Regions from separate parts of the Thermosynechococcus sp. QKsg1 genome, predicted to be linked through region 2. Evidence: predicted binding sites of a transcription regulator. Region 2 holds the regulator's gene; the other holds the start of a gene.
The links. The regulator HrcA, encoded in region 2, represses chaperone genes, less so after heat shock. The targets are predictions, from matches to a motif close to TTAGCACTCNNANNNTNNGAGTGCTAA.
Positions count from the first base shown of each region.

Region 1: the regulator HrcA is predicted to act here: its motif matches at 4,839-4,865, upstream of groES (co-chaperone GroES).

Region 1 is NZ_CP134200.1:1,764,777-1,774,057, reverse strand. Features, by position in the region: gene RHP47_RS08720 (GH116 family glycosyl hydrolase) at 1-792, opposite strand, end outside; gene RHP47_RS08715 (Fur family transcriptional regulator) at 831-1,223, opposite strand; partial or broken gene RHP47_RS08710 (SAM-dependent methyltransferase) at 1,267-1,488, opposite strand; gene RHP47_RS08705 (folylpolyglutamate synthase/dihydrofolate synthase family protein) at 1,622-2,932, opposite strand; gene RHP47_RS08700 (MORN repeat-containing protein) at 2,902-3,534, opposite strand; gene RHP47_RS08695 (carbohydrate ABC transporter permease) at 3,953-4,777, shown strand; gene groES (co-chaperone GroES) at 4,965-5,276, shown strand; gene groL (chaperonin GroEL) at 5,345-6,982, shown strand; gene uvrA (excinuclease ABC subunit UvrA) at 7,156-9,281, shown strand, end outside.
Region 2 is NZ_CP134200.1:2,496,660-2,505,940, forward strand. Features, by position in the region: gene RHP47_RS12225 (NYN domain-containing protein) at 1-333, shown strand, start outside; gene lptC (LPS export ABC transporter periplasmic protein LptC) at 320-1,549, shown strand; gene RHP47_RS12235 (2OG-Fe(II) oxygenase) at 1,583-2,176, shown strand; gene RHP47_RS12240 (hypothetical protein) at 2,219-2,749, shown strand; gene RHP47_RS12245 (hypothetical protein) at 2,775-3,233, shown strand; gene RHP47_RS12250 (IMS domain-containing protein) at 3,458-5,482, shown strand; gene RHP47_RS12255 (carbohydrate ABC transporter permease) at 5,475-6,353, opposite strand; gene carA (glutamine-hydrolyzing carbamoyl-phosphate synthase small subunit) at 6,350-7,498, opposite strand; gene hrcA (heat-inducible transcriptional repressor HrcA) at 7,592-8,650, opposite strand; gene RHP47_RS12270 (recombinase family protein) at 8,787-9,281, opposite strand, start outside.

The sequences.
Region 1 (9,281 bases), 730 kb from region 2:
ATCCCCCTCTGGCTGCCAGCGACTACAGCCAAAAAACTCACCAAGGCCTGTGGGAACCAATGCTGCCCATTCACCATCGCCTTCTTGGGGTGGGTTCGGGTGGGGCGTACGGCGCAGTCGCCAACCTTGGTAGGACTCTGTTTGAATCAGTTCATTAAAATTGCCGTCACTTTGACCCCAAGGGGGCGTGTAGGTATAGACGGGGCTGCCATCATCGCGGATTTCAATAGCAGAGGAAGGGGTGGTATTGCGAAACCAACCGACGGTATTTTGCCACGAGAACATCAAGCTGAGGGTGAGGGGCTGATCCGTGGGATTGCTAAACGTCCACAGAAACACCGCCACGGGGTAACTGGTTTCTTGGTAGTTGTGGGGCAGAATCGGTGAAAACTGTTCGCAGGTGATCTGGGCGCTAAAGACCCCCTCATAGACAAACCAACTGCGGGGATAGCGGGCAGCGTAGATACCTTTGCCAGCCGGATACCATTGCCAAGTGCTGAGGCGGCCATCGTTAGGGGGAGTCCCTAGGGCGTAGGCTTGGGTTTGCTCTCCCCGCTCAAAAAGACTAAATTGACAGGCGGGCAGGGTGCCAAAGAGGTGCTCACCGCCATCAAGGTGCCAAAGGTTAAAGTCCCCGGCCGAGGAACGACCAATACAGCCCGCGCCAAAGCCACCAAGGGGCATGCCATGCCAAGGGCCATCGTCTAAATTGCTGGCATAGCGAACGCGATAGGGATTTTCCCAGCCTTGGGCGATCGCCCGTGTCCAGGTACAGTTGGCAAATTCAATCACACCACTTTCCGAAGACGCGCCTGATCCAGAATACCGCTTCAGCGCTGCGCCATCACTTGGCACTTGGCACAAAGACCGAAAAACTCAAGGGTATGGTAGAAAATCTCAAAATGGTAGGACTGTTGTAGCTCAGCTTCTAAGTGCTGGACTGGGCAGCAGTTAATCTGAATCGATGCCCCACAGTGCAAACAGGTGAGGTAGTGTTGATCCTGCTGCACGAGGCTATAGACCAATTCGCCACTGGGCAACGCCCGTGCTTGCACCTCACCATTGATGCGCAGACTATCGAGGGTGCGATAGACCGTTGCTAGTCCTAGGGGAGTTTGCCGCTGCCGTAGTTCCAAAAATAGTTCCTGTGCCGAGAGCGCTCGGCCACTGGCTCTAAGGGCATCGAGAATAATGACTTGGCTACGGGTGCGTCGCGGCGGCATAGCAATAGGACAACGTTACCTTGATTTTACCGTTCCGCTCCGGTGGCAGATGGCAAAAAATAACAATAATCCCATCCCACGCATTTTCACCAAGGTCAACATCCCGCAGATCGCAGTGATAGGTAGTAATGGAAACTCCCCGTTCTTGAGCAAGATAGACGGCATTACGCCCTTCCCCTTCGGCGAGGGAGAGAATTTGCCCTTGGGGCACAAAGTCATGGGCATGGGCTTTGAGGAAATCGTTTGGCTCTGTGCCGTAGAAATAAGTGTCTCCTTATCAATCCGTTGGCATGAGTGCCCCTAGAGAGGTTCTGGCGGGGATGACTTTCGGGTCATCTAGTCAAGACTCTGTGAACGGGGAATCTCCTGCTATACGCCTAGCGTTAGCGGGATGAGCGTCAAAGTCTAGTTGCTTGAGAACCTTTGCTTGCGATCGCCCCCAAAACGCCAGCAATTAAGTAAAGGGAGCCACAGACCACACAGCGATCGCCTGCCCTATCGAGTGCCTCAGTCACCTCCTTAAAAAGACGGCATTCCCCTAACTCAGGGCAACAGGTGTAGGCAAGTGCCTTCAAGTCCTCTAAGTCAGCGCTAGCGTGATCCGGTACGGGTACCAACCACAGGCGATCGCCCCCTCGCAGGAGATGTTTGAGAATCCCCTCATGATCCTTATTGGCGAGCATCCCCACCACCCATGTCACCTCTGTCCAGCCCAGTTGATCCACGTATTGCCGTAGGTAGGCGGCGGCAGGAGCATTGTGGGCACCATCAATGAGCAGTTTGCGCCCTTGCCACTGTAACCATTGCAGTCGTCCCGGCCAGCGGGTTTGCGCCATTCCCTGTTGAATCGCTTCTCGGGAAATCTGCCAGCCTTGAGATTGTAACTGTTGTAGCGTGGCGATCGCGATCGCTGAATTGACCAACTGCATTTCTCCAGCCAAGGGCAAGGGGTACTCCATCCCCCTCCAAATCGCCCATCCCGGCCGCTTTGCACACCACTGGGCTGGTTCTGGCCAGATCGCTGGGCACCCCAAAGCTTCCAAACGCTGCGCAATCACCGCCTCTGCCTCGGGGGGAACAGGGCCAATGACGGCTGGCACGCCCGGCTTGAGAATACCTGCTTTTTCGCCAGCGATCGCCCCCAAGGTATTGCCCAACCGCTGCCAATGATCCCAACCGATGGAGGTAATCACACTCACCAAAGGGGGCTGACATACATTGGTGGCATCCAAGCGCCCCCCCAAGCCCACCTCTATCACCGCCACATCCACCCGCTGCTGGGCAAAATACAACCATGCCGCCGCCGTGATCACTTCAAACTGACTGGGGGGATAAGCCACCTGTGGCAGTACCGCTTTAATGTGTTGAATCAAGGTCAAAAAGACCTCAGGGGCAATGGGTTCACCATCGACACAAATGCGCTCACACCAACTCAACAGATGGGGTGAAGTATAACGTCCCGTGCGATAGCCCGCCGCCCGCAAAACACTATCCAAATAGGCACACACCGACCCTTTGCCATTTGTCCCCGCAACGTGGATCAAGGGCACCTGTAACTGGGGAGACCCCAAAGCACTCAGCAGCGCTTGGATGGGTTCAAGGCCAAGGCGCACCCCAAAGCGGGCGTAGGGACTTAGCGCCGCCGTCAGCGGATCACTCACAGCCTGATTGAAGCAGATTAGCGGGGTTCGCGGCGACCATTGCGCCATGTGGCCACAATGCGGGAGCCATCCGGTAGCGTAAAGACCCCCTGTCCTTCAAATAAGCCATTGCGAAACTGTCCGGCATAGCTTGTGCCATCTCCGAAGGAGAGCGTTCCAGTTCCATGATACTTGCCCGCTAGAAACTGCCCCTCATAGCGGGTACCGTCGGGAAAGGTGAGCACCCCCTCCCCATGGTATTGACCATTGAGAAACGTGCCCTCGTAGCGTTGACCATTGGCCAGTTGGAGAGTGCCCTTGCCATTGAAGATGCCATCCACAAAACCCCCTTCGTAGCGTCCCCCATCGGCATAGGTGAGCACCCCCTGACCGTGGTAGCGTCCATTGCGAAATTCCCCTTCATAGCGGTTGCCATTGGCCATTGTGAGGATACCTTGGCCATTAAAACGACCATTGAGCAATTCCCCTTTGTAGGTGCTGCCGTCGGGAAGTGTCATGGTAACATCCCCGGTGACACGCCGCCCTTCATAGACGGCAATTTGGGCAGTTACAGGAGCTAAGTGCAGGGTTGCACATCCTAAACCAACAAGGCAAGAACTCATCACCCAGCGGTAAATAACAGCAGGATTTGGGTTGTACAGATGAGTCATTACTGGACACTCCACAAGGGTGGACAATTGCAACTTCTCTAACTGGCACAGCTTGTCTCCTATGCAAACTTGGGGAGGAAACTCAAAGCTTTGTCTTGGAATCGGTCTCTGTGCCTGCAGCACTTTGAATAAGCAAGTCCTCAGGAGGGTGGTCAAACACTCTCTTGCGAGACGCAAAGGGTGGTATAGTGCTCCCTTGATAGCGTCTTGAGCAAAATCTTGATTGCAAGGATGTCCTCAAGCGCCCTCCCAACCCCCTGAGTGGGGCAGATAAATCTCTATGAAAGGGGGAAGGAGAATGTACCTCACTGGCAGTTAAAGCAGGGATGAGGGAGAATTGGACATGCAGCCCTCGCCAAGAGGCTGGCTTTCCGAAGGGCGCAGGGTTTTGTTTGGGGAGCGGAAGGTTGTGGATGGGCTGAAACGGCTCTTGGGCAGGGGTCACTCCTTGGGGTTGACCCTAGTATTGACACTGGGGGCGTTGCTGGTTCTCAGCCCCCTACTGGTGGTGCTCTGTACGTCGGGCTGGCCACCGGGAACCCTACCTACCCAATTGTTGCCACCCCAAGGCTGGACATGGCAGAGCTATCAGGCAGCATGGCAGCAGGGACACTTTATCTTGGCCTTTGCCAACTCAACGTTTGTGGCTTTGGCGGTAACGGCGCTCCAGTTGGTGACCTCAGCCCTAGCGGGTTACGCCCTTGCGCGACTTTCGTTTCCGGGGCAACAGACGATGTTGCTGCTGATGCTGGCAACCCTAGTGATCCCATTTCAACTTTTGGTAATCCCAATTTTCCTCATCCTCAAGGCGGGTCATCTGATCAATACCTATGGCGCCTTGATCTTGCCGACGGCGGCCAATGGCTTTGGCGTCTTTTTGATGCGGCAGTTTTTTCTCACATTGCCCGTTGCCCTTGAGGAGGCCGCCCTCTTGGATGGAGCCAATCGCTGGCAAGTGCTCTGGCATATTCTCTTGCCCCTGAGCCGACCGGCCTTGGTCACACTCTTTATCTTCACCTTCATTGGGGAGTGGAATGATCTCTTTAAGCCCTTGGTCTTTACCACCAAGCCAGAGCTGATCACGGTGCAGCTTTCCTTGGCCAATTTTCAGGAGCAGTTCACCAATGATTGGCCGTTGATGATGGCGGCGGCGGTGATTGCCACTGTGCCGGTGATGATTTTGTTTATCTTGGGTCAGCGGCAACTGATTCGCGGCATTGCCACAACGGGACTAAAGAGCTAAAGTTCCGTTCGGAAAACCGTACTGCAACAGGAGTTGCGATCGCCAACCCTCTCTCGCTACATTAGCACTCGAAGGGTGAGAGTGCTAAACAATTGCAAGTGATGCTCTTGCCCCCCAGAAACTGCGCGATGAGCCGTGCAGTGAGTGCTATCAATCCATACTCTTACAATTGGGAGAACAGTACGCTATGGCAGCCGTATCTCTAAGCGTTTCAACTGTGAAGCCTTTGGGCGATCGCATTTTTGTCAAAGTCAGCGAAAGTGAAGAACGTACCGCAGGGGGCATCCTCCTGCCCGACAACGCCCGTGAAAAACCCCAAGTGGGCGAAGTGACCGCCGTTGGTCCTGGCAAACTCACTGAAGACGGCAAGCGTCAGCCCATGGATGTGAAAGTGGGGGACAAAGTGCTGTACTCCAAATATGCCGGTACTGAAGTGAAACTAGCGGGCGAAGACTACGTTCTCCTCTCGGAAAAAGACATCTTGGCCATTGTTGGCTAAGTCGCTGACACTCCTTCATTTCTGTGCGATTTTTCATCACTGTTGAACGATTGAGGTAGGAAACACCTATGGCGAAGCGCATTATCTACAACGAAAATGCTCGTCGTGCCCTCGAAAAAGGGATGGACATCTTGGCTGAATCCGTGGCCGTGACCCTTGGTCCCAAAGGGCGGAACGTGGTTCTGGAGAAAAAATTTGGCGCTCCCCAAATTGTCAACGACGGGGTGACGATCGCCAAGGAAATTGAACTGGAAGATCACATTGAAAACACCGGTGTGGCGCTGATCCGCCAAGCCGCCTCGAAAACCAATGATGCTGCCGGTGACGGTACAACTACGGCAACGGTTCTTGCCCATGCCATGGTGAAAGAGGGGCTGCGCAACGTGGCTGCCGGTGCTAACCCCATTGCCCTGAAACGCGGGATTGACAAAGCCACCCACTTCCTTGTCGAAAAAATTGCTGAACATGCCCGTCCGGTGGAAGATTCCAAAGCCATTGCCCAAGTGGCAGCGATCTCTGCCGGTAACGATGAAGAAGTGGGTCGGATGATTGCCGATGCCATGGACAAAGTGGGCAAAGAAGGCGTGATCTCCCTCGAAGAAGGCAAATCCATGACCACCGAACTCGAGGTCACTGAGGGGATGCGCTTTGACAAGGGCTACATCTCCCCCTACTTTGCCACCGACACCGAGCGCATGGAAGCGGTGCTTGATGAACCCTTCGTGCTGATCACCGACAAGAAAATTACCTTAGTGCAAGATCTGGTGCCGATCCTCGAACAAGTGGCTCGCGCCGGTAAACCGCTGGTGATCATTGCTGAAGACATCGAGAAAGAAGCCTTGGCGACCCTCGTGGTCAACCGTCTGCGCGGTGTCTTGAATGTGGCTGCGGTGAAAGCTCCCGGCTTTGGCGATCGCCGTAAAGCAATGCTCGAAGATATTGCCGTCCTCACAGCGGGTCAAGTGATCACCGAAGATGCCGGTCTGAAGCTGGAAAATGCCAAGCTAGATATGCTCGGTAAAGCTCGCCGCATCACCATCACCAAAGATCACACCACGATTGTGGCCGAAGGCAATGAAAAAGCCGTCAAAGCTCGCTGCGAGCAAATCCGTCGCCAAATCGAAGAAACCGACTCCAGCTACGACAAAGAAAAACTGCAGGAGCGGTTAGCCAAACTCGCTGGTGGTGTGGCGGTGATTAAAGTTGGTGCTGCCACTGAAACCGAAATGAAAGATCGCAAACTCCGTCTGGAAGATGCGATTAACGCCACCAAAGCCGCTGTGGAAGAGGGGATCGTTCCCGGTGGCGGTACCACCTTGGTGCACTTGGCGCCTGAGTTGAGCAACTGGGCGGCTGAGCACCTGACGGGTGAAGAACTGATTGGTGCCAACATTGTTGAGCGTGCCCTTAGCGCTCCCCTGCGTCGCATCGCTGAAAACGCGGGTCAAAACGGTGCCATCATTGTCGAACGGGTCAAAGAAAAACCCTTCGATGTGGGTTATGATGCCGCCAAAGATGAATATGTCAACATGTTCGATGCTGGTATCGTTGACCCTGCCAAAGTCACCCGCTCGGCTCTGCAAAATGCGGCCTCTATTGCCGGTATGGTGCTGACCACCGAGTGCATCATCGTTGACAAACCCGAACCCAAGGACAACAATCCTGCGGGTGCCAGTGCCGGCATGGGCGGTGACTTCGACTACTAAGCCCAATCCAGCGGTGAATCCCTCAGACTCACTGGGTTCACCGCAAGTAACCTAAGTCACACTCACAGCGGGGAAACCACACCCCGCTTTTTTATTGGATGGTGCCAAACGGGTCTGGCAGCGTTGCTATAATAACCCTCAAGTAACGTTTTTTAACATTCGCAGTTTGCAGCATGGGCGATCCAGTGCCTACGGGTGAAATTCGGGTTCGGGGTGCACGGCAGCATAATCTGAAAAACATTGACCTCGATCTGCCCCGCGATCGCCTGATTGTGATGACAGGGGTTTCTGGTTCCGGTAAGTCCTCTCTGGCCTTTGACACGATTTTTGCTGAAGGGCAACGCCGCTATGTGGAGTCCCTCAGTGCCTATGCGCGGCAATTCCTCGGCCAGTTGGATAAGCCGGATGTGGATGCCATTGAGGGGCTGAGTCCAGCGATTTCCATTGATCAAAAGTCCACTTCCCACAATCCTCGCTCGACGGTGGGCACAGTCACGGAAATCTATGACTACCTGCGGCTGCTCTATGGCCGTGCGGGTGAACCCCATTGCCCCCATTGCGATCGCTCGATTCGCCCCCAAGCCATTGATGAAATGGTGGATCAGGTGATGCAGTTGCCCCCTCAGACCCGCTTTCAAGTCTTAGCACCCATTGTCAAGGGCAAGAAGGGCACCCACAAGAAGCTGCTAGCGAGTCTAGCCAGTGAAGGTTTTGTGCGGGTTCGGATTGATGGCGAGGTGCGCGACCTCAGTGATGCCATTGAACTGGATAAAAACCATGCCCACACGATTGAAATTGTTGTCGATCGCCTTGTGCTGAAGCCGGGGATTGAGGAACGCTTAGCGGACTCGCTGCGAACGGCGTTGCACCATGCCAACGGCACAGCAATGGTCAGTGTGGTACCCCGCGAGGGTGAGGCTGAGGGTCAAACCCTCCTATTTTCCGAAAATTTTGCCTGTCCGGAGCATGGGGCAGTGATGGATGAGCTATCGCCGCGGCTGTTTTCCTTTAACTCCCCCTACGGTGCCTGTCCAGAGTGCCATGGCTTGGGCTATTTGCGCAAATTTAGCCCGGAGTTGATTGTCCCCAATCCTGAACTACCGGTCTATCTGGCGATCGCCCCCTGGGCCGAGAAAGAACATGATTACTACCTTGCTCTCCTCTGGGGCGTTGCTGAGGCCTTTGGCTTTGACATCCATACACCGTGGTACCGCCTCACGGAGTTGCAACGGGAGATTATCCTCTACGGCACCGATACCCCAATTCTCATCCCCGCCGATTCCCGCTATCGCAAACGGGACTACTACCGCCAATTTCAAGGGGTGATCCCAATTTTGGAGCGACATTACCGCGAAGCCACCTCTGAGGCCTACCGCCAAAAGCTGGAAGAGTACCAAGTCAATCAAACCTGCCCCGCCTGTGGTGGTCAACGCCTAAAACCCGCCGCCCTAGCAGTGCGCTTGGGGCAATATCGCCTCACGGATCTCACCAGTGTCTCGATTCGCGAGTGTTTGGCACGGCTGCGATCGCTCCAACTGAGCGCCCGCCAACAGCAGATTGCGGAGCTGGCCCTGCGGGAAGTGACCGCGCGATTACAGTTTCTCGTGGATGTGGGACTAGATTACCTGACGCTGGATCGCAGTGCGGCCACCCTCTCTGGTGGTGAAGCCCAACGCATTCGCTTGGCCACTCAAATTGGCTCTGGCCTGACGGGGGTGCTCTATGTCCTTGATGAACCCAGCATTGGCTTGCATCAGCGGGATAACGATCGCCTGCTGCAAACGCTGTTTCGCCTGCGGGATTTGGGGAATACACTCATTGTTGTCGAACACGATGAGGACACGATCCGCGCTGCCGATCACATTGTTGATATTGGTCCAGGGGCGGGGATCCACGGCGGCCAGATTGTGGCTCAAGGCAGCCTAGAGGCGATTCTCAATCATCCCGACTCCCTGACGGGGGCTTATCTGTCGGGGCGCAAGCGCATTGAAACCCCCAGCGATCGCCGGCCGGGGAATGGTCAATCCCTAATTCTCAAACAGGTATCTCGCAATAATCTCAAGAACATCACCGTAGAAATTCCCCTCGGTAAGCTGGTGTGTCTGACGGGGGTATCGGGGTCGGGGAAATCCACCCTCATGCATGAAGTCCTCTATCCTGCCCTGCAGCACCATCTTGGTCACAATGTGCCCCTGCCCAAGGGACTTGGCGAGATTGAAGGCTTAAATGCCATTGATAAAGTCATTGTCATTGACCAATCCCCCATTGGGCGCACCCCCCGCTCGAACCCTGCCACCTA
Region 2 (9,281 bases):
GCCATCTTGGTTAGCGGCGATGGGGATTTGGCCTATGCGGTGGATGCTGTGAGTTATCGGGGGGCACGGGTCGAGGTGGTGAGCCTGCGATCGATGACGAGCGATAGCCTGATTAACGTTGCCGATCGCTACATTGATCTCGAAAGCATCCGCGAAGAAATCCAAAAAGCACCCCGCCCAACCTATACCTATCGCCCCGTCACGGGTAGCCTGACGCCGCCCCCCATTGTGACTCCCCATTGGGAGCAAGATACCGCCGAAGGGAAAGATGAAGCTGCGCCCAATAAGTCACCCGAGACCCTAGAGAACCTAGACAACAATGCCTCTGCCTAGACCCCTCCTCCCCCTTTGCCTTGTACTGGCCTTGACAGGCTGCGGCTGGGTGGATCAATGGGTGGGCGAGGAACCCTCACCAGAACCAGAAATCACGGGGGAGGTCAAGCTGCAAAATCTAACCCTACGGCAAACCAATGCCAAAGGTGAACTCCTCTGGTTATTGCAGGCGGCGGGAGCACGCTATCGCGATGACGATCGCCAGCAATTGGAGATTCAAAACCTCACGGGAGAATTAAAGGCAGAGGGCAAAACTGCTTACAAGGTGCAAGCTAAGGCAGTCAATGTGCGGCAGCGGGATGGGCAACTCTGGATTGAAGGCCGCACCACAGTCACTGATCTCCAGCAAAAGGGGACGATTGTGGCCGATCAATTGGTCTGGCAGGGCGATCGCGGCGTTCTCATTGCCCAGAAAAACTTGCAAGCCCGCTATCCCCAAGTCACTGTTACTGCTAAGCGCCTCGAAGCCGATAGCCAACGCCAAGAACTGCGTGCCCTCAATGCCGTTCAGGTGACCTCGTCAGCCAAGGAGGCCAAGGATTTGCAACTCAGTACGGAGAGTCTAGTGTGGCAGCAGCAACCCAATCGACTGTTGGCAGGGGTGATTGGTCAAGGGGGGGTCACCGTCCGCGGTGTGGCGGGCGATCGCCAAGGGCAGCGGCTGCAAGCCCAAAGAGCCATCTGGTCGATTAGCGATCAGGTAGTTATCCTTGAGGGGGGTGTTCAAGTGCAGCTTCCCAACCCTGCCCTACGGGTTGAAGGAGAAACGGTACGCTGGTTGATTCCGCAGCAGCAATTGGTGAGCGATCGCCCGATGCGGGTGCAGTACTCCACTCAAGGCATTCAAGGGCAGGCCAATCGTGGTGTCTTCCTGATGGCTGAAAACCGCGCCATCTTTGACAATGCCCAGATCAATAGCCAACCTCAACAGGCACAACTGCGTGCCCAACGCCTCAATTGGTGGATTCCCCAAGAGCGGGTGGAAGCCAGCGGTCAAGTGGAAATTCAGCGCCCCAATGCCCACCTGCGCACGGCTCAACTGATTTGGCGGATTCCCCAACAGGAAGTAGAAGCCCAAGGGGGCGTCTTTTACCGCCAGCGCAATCCCCGCATTCAAATTCAGGGACAGCGGGCAAAGGGGTGGCTCGATCGCCAAGAGGTGATTGTCAGTGGCAATGTCCAAAGCGAAGTACCGCTGCAACTACGCCTCCCCTAAACCGATGGTAGAGATAGCAACAATCTTTGCCCTATGAGTGCTGCACCATTGCAAATTCTTGACTTGGGGGGTGAGATTCTCCTCTTCCAGCGTTTGATTCCGGCTCACCAGTGTCAGCAGGTGATTGCTACGGCTGAGAAGGTGGGGTTTGAGGATGCGCAAATTCTCATGGGGACGGTCGATCGCTCAGTGCGCGGTGGCAGTTTGCTCCGCTTTGATCCCCAAGATCCCCAACAGGACACGATGCGGCAGATTCTGCTTCAAGCCACACAAACGATTCAAATCGTCCTCTACCAGCACTATGGCATTCGCTTTCCTGAAATTGAGAACTTCTCGATCCTGCGCTATCGCGTGGGCGAGGGCTATCGCCGCCATGTGGACAACCTGCTGCTGGCCAGTCGGCAAATGGAACTGGCGCAAGGTATCCCAACACGGGATGTGAGTTTAGTGGGCTATCTCAACGAGGACTTTCAGGGGGGAGAAACCTATTTCGATCGCCAAGGGGTGAGGGTCACACCCCGCACCGGTGATGTCGTTGTCTTTCCCGCCTACTACACCCATCCCCATACGGCTTTGCCCGTGGTGCAGGGGACTAAATATGCCTTTGCCACTTGGCTATTCTATTGATGGATGATCATGAACCCTTTAGGCAATAACTCAGCAACAACCATGACTGAACCTCTGCGCTTCAAAACCTCGCCCCTGATTTCTGGAACGCTCATTGCCCTCTATGGCGCACTCACACTTCCTCTCCCCTTTTTGGCGGCACAGACGGCGGCGCCTGTTTCACCCCTGCTGCTTTGGGGGGCGATCGCCTGTGGGGGCATTTTGCTCTGGGGGGCACTGAGTCAGCGGGTAGAACTGGACGCGCAAGGGATTTGCCTCACCTATCCCGGTTGGGTGCCCCCCTTCCTGCGGCGGCAGTGGCAACTGGCTTGGTCAGAGATTCAAGGGCTTCAGCCCCGCAGTACCAGCCAAGGGGGCTTGGTCTATTATCTAGTCACTGCCACAGGTCAGGGGTATCTTCTGCCGATGCGAGTGGCGGGGTTTGCCCAAATGATGCGTGCCATTGAAACCCATACCGGATTGCCCACAGAGGTGGTTAAGCCCCTTGCTCAGCCTTGGATGTACGGTATTTTGGCCGTCTTTACGCTGCTCTTGGGAGCGGTTGATCTGTGGATTTTGACCACTGTGGGATAATAGGGGCGTGTTGAAGTGCTGAGCGATGACCATGAGTGCGAATCGGTTTGTGGCCTATCTGCGTCGAGCAGTGGTGTGTTTGCTCCTGAGTGTCCTGTGCTGGTCAAGTATCGCCACGCTGCCGGCGATCGCCGCTATTCAAGTGCGGCTCTTTGACCTCAGTTACCATGAATGCCCGCCAGAAATTGGTGAAGGTTCAGTTACACCCGGGGGGACCACCCTCAAGGCCAACTGCTACCTGATTACTGGCAAAGCAGAGAATAAATCCGGCAAAACAGTGGTGGATGCCGATGTCTTTGGCCGCATCTACGATGCCAATGGCAATCCAGTGTTGCAAAACCGCACACGGGTTGGGGCAATTGATGTGATTCCACCTGGCATTAGCGATTTTGAAATTCGCATTAGCGTGCCCTACGACCAACCAACACCTTTGCAGTTGGAGCAATTTAAGGCCTCTGGCTTTACAGCAAAAGTGCGCGGCTAAGCCAGCCAATCTCTGCGCAAACTCGCACTGAGGGGCAAAAATTGTGATACCCTAGAACGCTTGATGCTCCCTTTTTTCTGGGAATCCTCTGTAGTGTCATTCCCAAAGGCTTCTGGTGTAATTTCTAAACCCTTAGCCATTTTTGGAGGGGTTCCCTGTTCTTCCTAAATCAAGGCACGTGTTGCGGTTGATGGACTGGTTTATCTCTAGAGGTTTGGGTTCAGGTGCGCATTCCCCTCGACTATTACCAAGTGCTGGGTGTGCCAATTCAGGCAACGCCGGAGCAAATCGAGCAAGCGTTTCAGGATCGGCTGTTGCAACTGCCCACCCATCAACACTCCCCCACCACCGTTGCCACCCGTCGTGAACTCATTGAGCAAGCCTATGCGGTTTTGCGAGAACCTGAGCAGCGCCATGCCTACGATCGCCACCGCCGTGCCGTTGACCCTGATGATTTAATTGCCCAGTTGGATCCCGATACCACCGCTCCCCACCTTGAAATTAGTGATCAGCAATTTTCGGGGGCGCTCCTCCTGCTCTATGAACTGGGGAACTACTCCCAAGTGGTCAAACTGGGAGAACAATTCCTAAAGGGGGATGCTTTTGATCTCAACCGCCCCTATACTTCCTCTGCCGTCGTTGCTGACATTACGCTGACTGTGGCTTTGGCCTATTTGGAATTGGGACGCGAGGAATGGCAGCGGCAGTCCTACCAAGCAGCCGCCTCTCGCCTCGAAGCCGGTCTAGGGGTACTTCAGCGGGCGAACCTGTTTCCTGAACTCCAAGAGCAGTTTCAGACGGAACTGAATCGCCTACGTCCCTACCACATTCTGGAGTTACTGGCACTGCCGCTATCCGATAGTGTGAATCGGCAGCGGGGTATTTTATTGCTGCGGGAGATGCTCAGCGATCGCGGGGGGATTGAAGGTCGCCATGACGATCACTCTGGCCTTGGGGTTGAGGATTTTCTGAAATTTATTTTGCAACTGCGCAGCCATCTCACCGTAGCAGAGCAACAGGAACTCTTTGAACGAGAATCCCGCCGTCCCTCAGCAGTAGCGACCTATCTGGCAGTGCATGCGCTGGTGGCACGGGGTGTACAGGAACTTCAGCCAAGCTATATTCGCCGCGCCAAGGATTTACTAGAGCGACTCTCTCCCAATCAAGACATCTACCTTGAACTGGCCAGTTGTTTACTGCTGTTGGGTCAACCTGCTGAGGCACTGGCCGCTCTCGATAAATCTCAAGATCAGCAGAGTCTCGCCTTTATCCGCCGTCATTCCCATGACTCCAGCGATCTGCTGCCGGGGCTGTACTACTACACAGAGCAATGGCTACGGGAAGAAATTTATCCTGCCTTTCGGGATTTGGGGGAAACGCCGGTGGCCTTGGATGCCTACTTTGCGGATCCCGATATCCAAACCTACCTAGAAGCTCTCAGTGACGACTCCTTTGCCCCTGAACCGCCCAGCACCACTGCCTCTGCCCTCCCCGAAGTCATTAGACCAACGGTGGCCGTGCCGCCGCCCGTCTCCTTCACAGCGGAAACGTTGCCCTTGGAGTATCATACTGGGCTGGGTCAAGGCTTTTCGGCATCGGCTGCTACCCGCTCTTCAACCGCCACGGAGACCGACACGCCCCCAGCATCCACTCCCAAACGGCGCCGCCCGCCAACCAGTCACCACAAAAAACGTCAAGCTTGGTTTTGGATGGGTGCAGGGGTTGTTCTTGTTGGGTTGGGCGCCTTGGCAAAAGTCTATTGGCCAGCCAAAACGGCTGAAGCCCCCCCACCACCGCCAGTGACCCCGACGCCAACTCCTGTGGCAACGCCAACCCCAACGCCACAACCAACGACCTTAGCCACCACCTTAACGCCGGAGATGGCACGCGATCGCCTCCGCACGTGGCAGCAAATTAAAGCCCAAGCCCTTGGCACGGCATTTGAGATGGACAAACTAGCAACGATTTTGGCGGAGCCAGAACTCAGCCGCTGGCGATCGCGGGCACAGAGCTTAAAATCCGAGGGTAGCCATTGGGTCTATACCCTGCGGAACCTAGAAGTGAAGGAAGTCCGTCCCCGAGGCAGCGATCGCGTGGATGTATTGGCGGAAGTCAATGAGGATGCCCGTTTTTATGAACAGGGGACGCTACGCAATGATATTTCCTATAGCGATCCCTACCGCGTCATTTACACCTTTACCCGTCGCGGCAATCAATGGTTGATTCAACGCATGCAGGTGGTTAGCTAAGGGGCATTTCCACCTGTCGGCCAAACTTGAGATTCAAGAGAGACAACGACAGGATAAATAGGAATAAGACCAATCCCATCGTACAGGCGTAGTTGATCTCTAAGCGCTGAAAGGCATTCTCATAGATGTAATAAACAATGGTCTTGGAGCTATTGAGAGGCCCCCCTTGGGTCATGACATAGACCTCTTCAAAGACCTTCGTGGCAGAAATTGCTGAGATAATGCTCACCAAAAGAATATAGGGACGCATCAGCGGTAGGGTAATATCCCAATGCTGTCGCCAGCCGTCACTACCATCGAGTGCTGCCGCTTCGTAGAGTTCACCACTAATCCCCTGAAGTCCCGCCAGATAGATCACCATGTAGTAGCCCAAGCCTTTCCAAATCGTGACGGCCATGACACTAAAGAGGGCGAGTTGGGGACTTGTCAGCCAAGGAATCGGGGTGTCCCGCAGATGTAGACCCTGTACCAGTTGGTTGAAGAGGCCATTGGGGGCATAGAGCCAGCGCCAAGCAATCCCCGCCACCACCATTGAGATAATCACGGGGCTGTAGTAGGCAGCACGAAACCAGTGGATGCCCCGCAGGGGTTGATTGACCAAAATCGCCAACAGCAGGGGGGCGATCGCCAGAATCGGCACCACGACCACTAAATAGAGGAAAGTATTGGCCAAGGTTTTCCAGAAAACACCATCGCGCCACAATTGCGCAAAGTTGGCCCATCCCACCCACACAGGCGGACTCAGGAGATCCATCTCATAGCGAGTGAAACTAAGGAAAAAGGCCTGTAGGGCTGGCCAAAAGACCGTCAGTGTGAGTAACCCCAAGGCAGGGGCAAGAAAGAGATAGGAGGTGAGCGATCGCCCTTTCATTGGCTGCGGGGGTGCTGTTGACGATAGGCACGCATTTGCGCCACAAACTCGCCAAAGAGATAATCAGCATCGTGGGGGCCGGGGCTGGCCTCAGGGTGATACTGCACTGAGAAAATCGGCAATGTTTGGTGCTTCAGACCGGCAACGGTTTTGTCATTGAGGTTAAAGTGGGTAATCTCAACGGGGGTTTGGGCAAGGGATTCTTCAGTAATGGCAAAGCCGTGGTTTTGGCTGGTAATTTCCACTTGCCGCGTCAGGCCAGCGGGCTGGTTCAACCCCCGGTGACCAAATTTCAGCTTGAAGGTTTCCGCCCCCAAAGAAAGTCCCAACAACTGATGCCCCAGACAAATGCCAAACATGGGACGCTGAGCCACCAGTAATTTGCGTGCGGTTTCAATGCCTTCCTGAACCGCCGCAGGGTCGCCGGGGCCATTGGAGAGGAAAATGCCATCGGGGTCATAGCTGAGAATCGTTTCCGCTGGCGTATCCGCCGGCACGACAATCACACGGCAGCCATAGCTGGCCAAGCGACGGAGAATATTGCGCTTCACACCAAAGTCAATGGCCACAACTGTTAGCGGTGGCTCTTCGCTGGCCGTTTGGGGACGAAATTCCCAGGCCGGGGGCGTTGGCTCTGTCCATTCATAGGGGGTGCGGGTGGTCACCACCTTGGCTAGATTTTGTCCCTGCATACTGGGAGCGGCAAGGACTTTTTGCAGCAGTTCAATGGGATCAAGGATTTCCGTGGAGATGCCGCCATTCATGGCACCGACAGTACGAATTTTGCGGGTGAGGGCGCGGGTGTCAATCCCATAAATTGCGGGAATGCGATGGGCTTTGAGGTAATCAGGTAAGGATTGTTGCGATCGCCAGTTACTGGGAATGTCACAGATATTGCGAGCAACCGCACCGCGCACTTGGGGGCGATCGGATTCATCGTCTTCGGGCGTGGTTCCGGTATTGCCCAACTCAGGGTAGGTGAATGTCACGATTTGACCACAATAGCTAGGGTCAGTGAGTACCTCTTGATAACCCGTCATGCCGGTATTAAAGACCACTTCGCCAATGGCCGTTCCCGGTGCCCCAAAGGAAAAACCGCGAAAGACTGAACCATCGGCAAGAACCAGCAAGGCGGGTGTCGGCATTTCAATATCTCCAACTGGGAAAGCCCAATAGTTTATTGTGCATGATAAAGCCGGCCGTTGACTGCACAAGAATTCTCTGATGTTTTGATTTTCTTACTTGCGGCGACTCACCTGTTCGGTTAGATAATCTGCCGCTGTGGCCACTAGGGGAATAATCCGTGCATAGGGCATCCGCGTCGGCCCTAGAATGCCAATACTGCCCACGGGGGAGTCCCCATAGCAATAGCAGGAATAAACCAATGTACAGGACTGCATCGGCGCTAAGGTATTTTCACTGCCAATGCGGATTTGCACCTGCGAGGGGGCTTGGCTGTCGCTACTGATCAAGGGAGCCAGTTGATCCTGTTGGTCTTCGAGAAGATGCAGTAGCATTTGTACCTGCTCCACTTGGGAAAACTCTGGCTGCTGGAGAACATCGGCAAGACCACTGATGACAAAGGAGGTGCCTTGCTGGCTGTAGCGATCGCTCAACTGCCGCAGTAGGGTCTGAAGCTGCTGACTGTAGGTCTGAAACTCCAAATCCAGTTTTTGCCAGTCAATGGCACTGAGTTCCACCAGCGATCGCCCCTGCAACTGATGGTTAAGAAAGTTGGTCAGTACCTGTACAGTCCGCTCCCGCAGCTCAGGCTCCTCTTCCCCTTGATCCAATTGGATCAGGGCGGATTGGGTTTCATAGGTATCGAGAACAAGAATGACCATCACTTGGTGCGGCTCTAAAGCCACCAGCTGAATGAGGCGAATCTGCCGCTCCAAACGATTGGGCAGCGTGATCAGCGTAATGTAACCGCTGAGATCTGAGAGCAACTGCGCCGCTTGCCGCAAGATCACCTCAAGACGTTGTTGTCCCCAGATAAACCGCTCACTCAAGAGGCTCTCGGCTTTGCGAGCCACATCGGGAATGGGCTGGATTAGTTCATCCACATAGACGCGATAGCCAGAATCAGAGGGCACCCGCCCTGCGGAGGTGTGGGGTTGGTAAAGCAGGCCACTTTTTTCGAGGAGCAGCATCGTATTGCGCACCGTGGCCGGGCTGACGTTGAGGTTGTATTCCGTGGCGATCGCCTTTGAGCCAACAGGTTCTGCGGTGGCAATGTAATGGTTAATGGTGGCGCCCAGAATTTGCTTTTGGCGATCGCTGAGTTCAATCGTCATAACCCCTTACACCTGTGACTTGTTATCTGTGTTTTTTATCTATCTATAAACTAGCCTTTGTATTTCAGCAATTCTGAGTTGCAACTTGCCGCTATGGCGATTGGTCTTTTGTGACTAAAAACTCAGCTAGAAATGGCTAAGCAGTACTGCCAATGGGGGATTCCCAAATAAATTGCAGATGGATCGACCAAGGCTGGCAGGGGCGGCTGGTCACCTCGATCGCCCGCAAAAATTCCCGTAGATAAAACCGTTGCTCCGCTGCCGAGAGTTGGTACCAAAATTGCGGCTGACCAAGGGTCACCGCTAGTTGCACAAGATTGCTAGGAGGCAATTGCGCCTGCTGTGCTTCAAGTTGTGCCCGTTCCCCAGCCAGTTTATAGCGGCGCAGTTGAGCGGTTTCGGGATCCAAGAGGCCTTGGGCTTCTAGTTCGGCAAGGCGGTGCAGTTGGGTTTCAATTGCTTGCAGTTGAGCCGTCAGCGGTGGCGGCAGCAGCGACAGTTGGGCGATCGCGGGCGGCAGGCGCTCAGCAATTTGATCAATCACAGCAGCCAAAGCCGCGTCGTAGGGAATGCTGCGACACTTGGGGGAGAGGGGACAGTGGAGGGGACGCAAATAGGCATATTGGCTCGG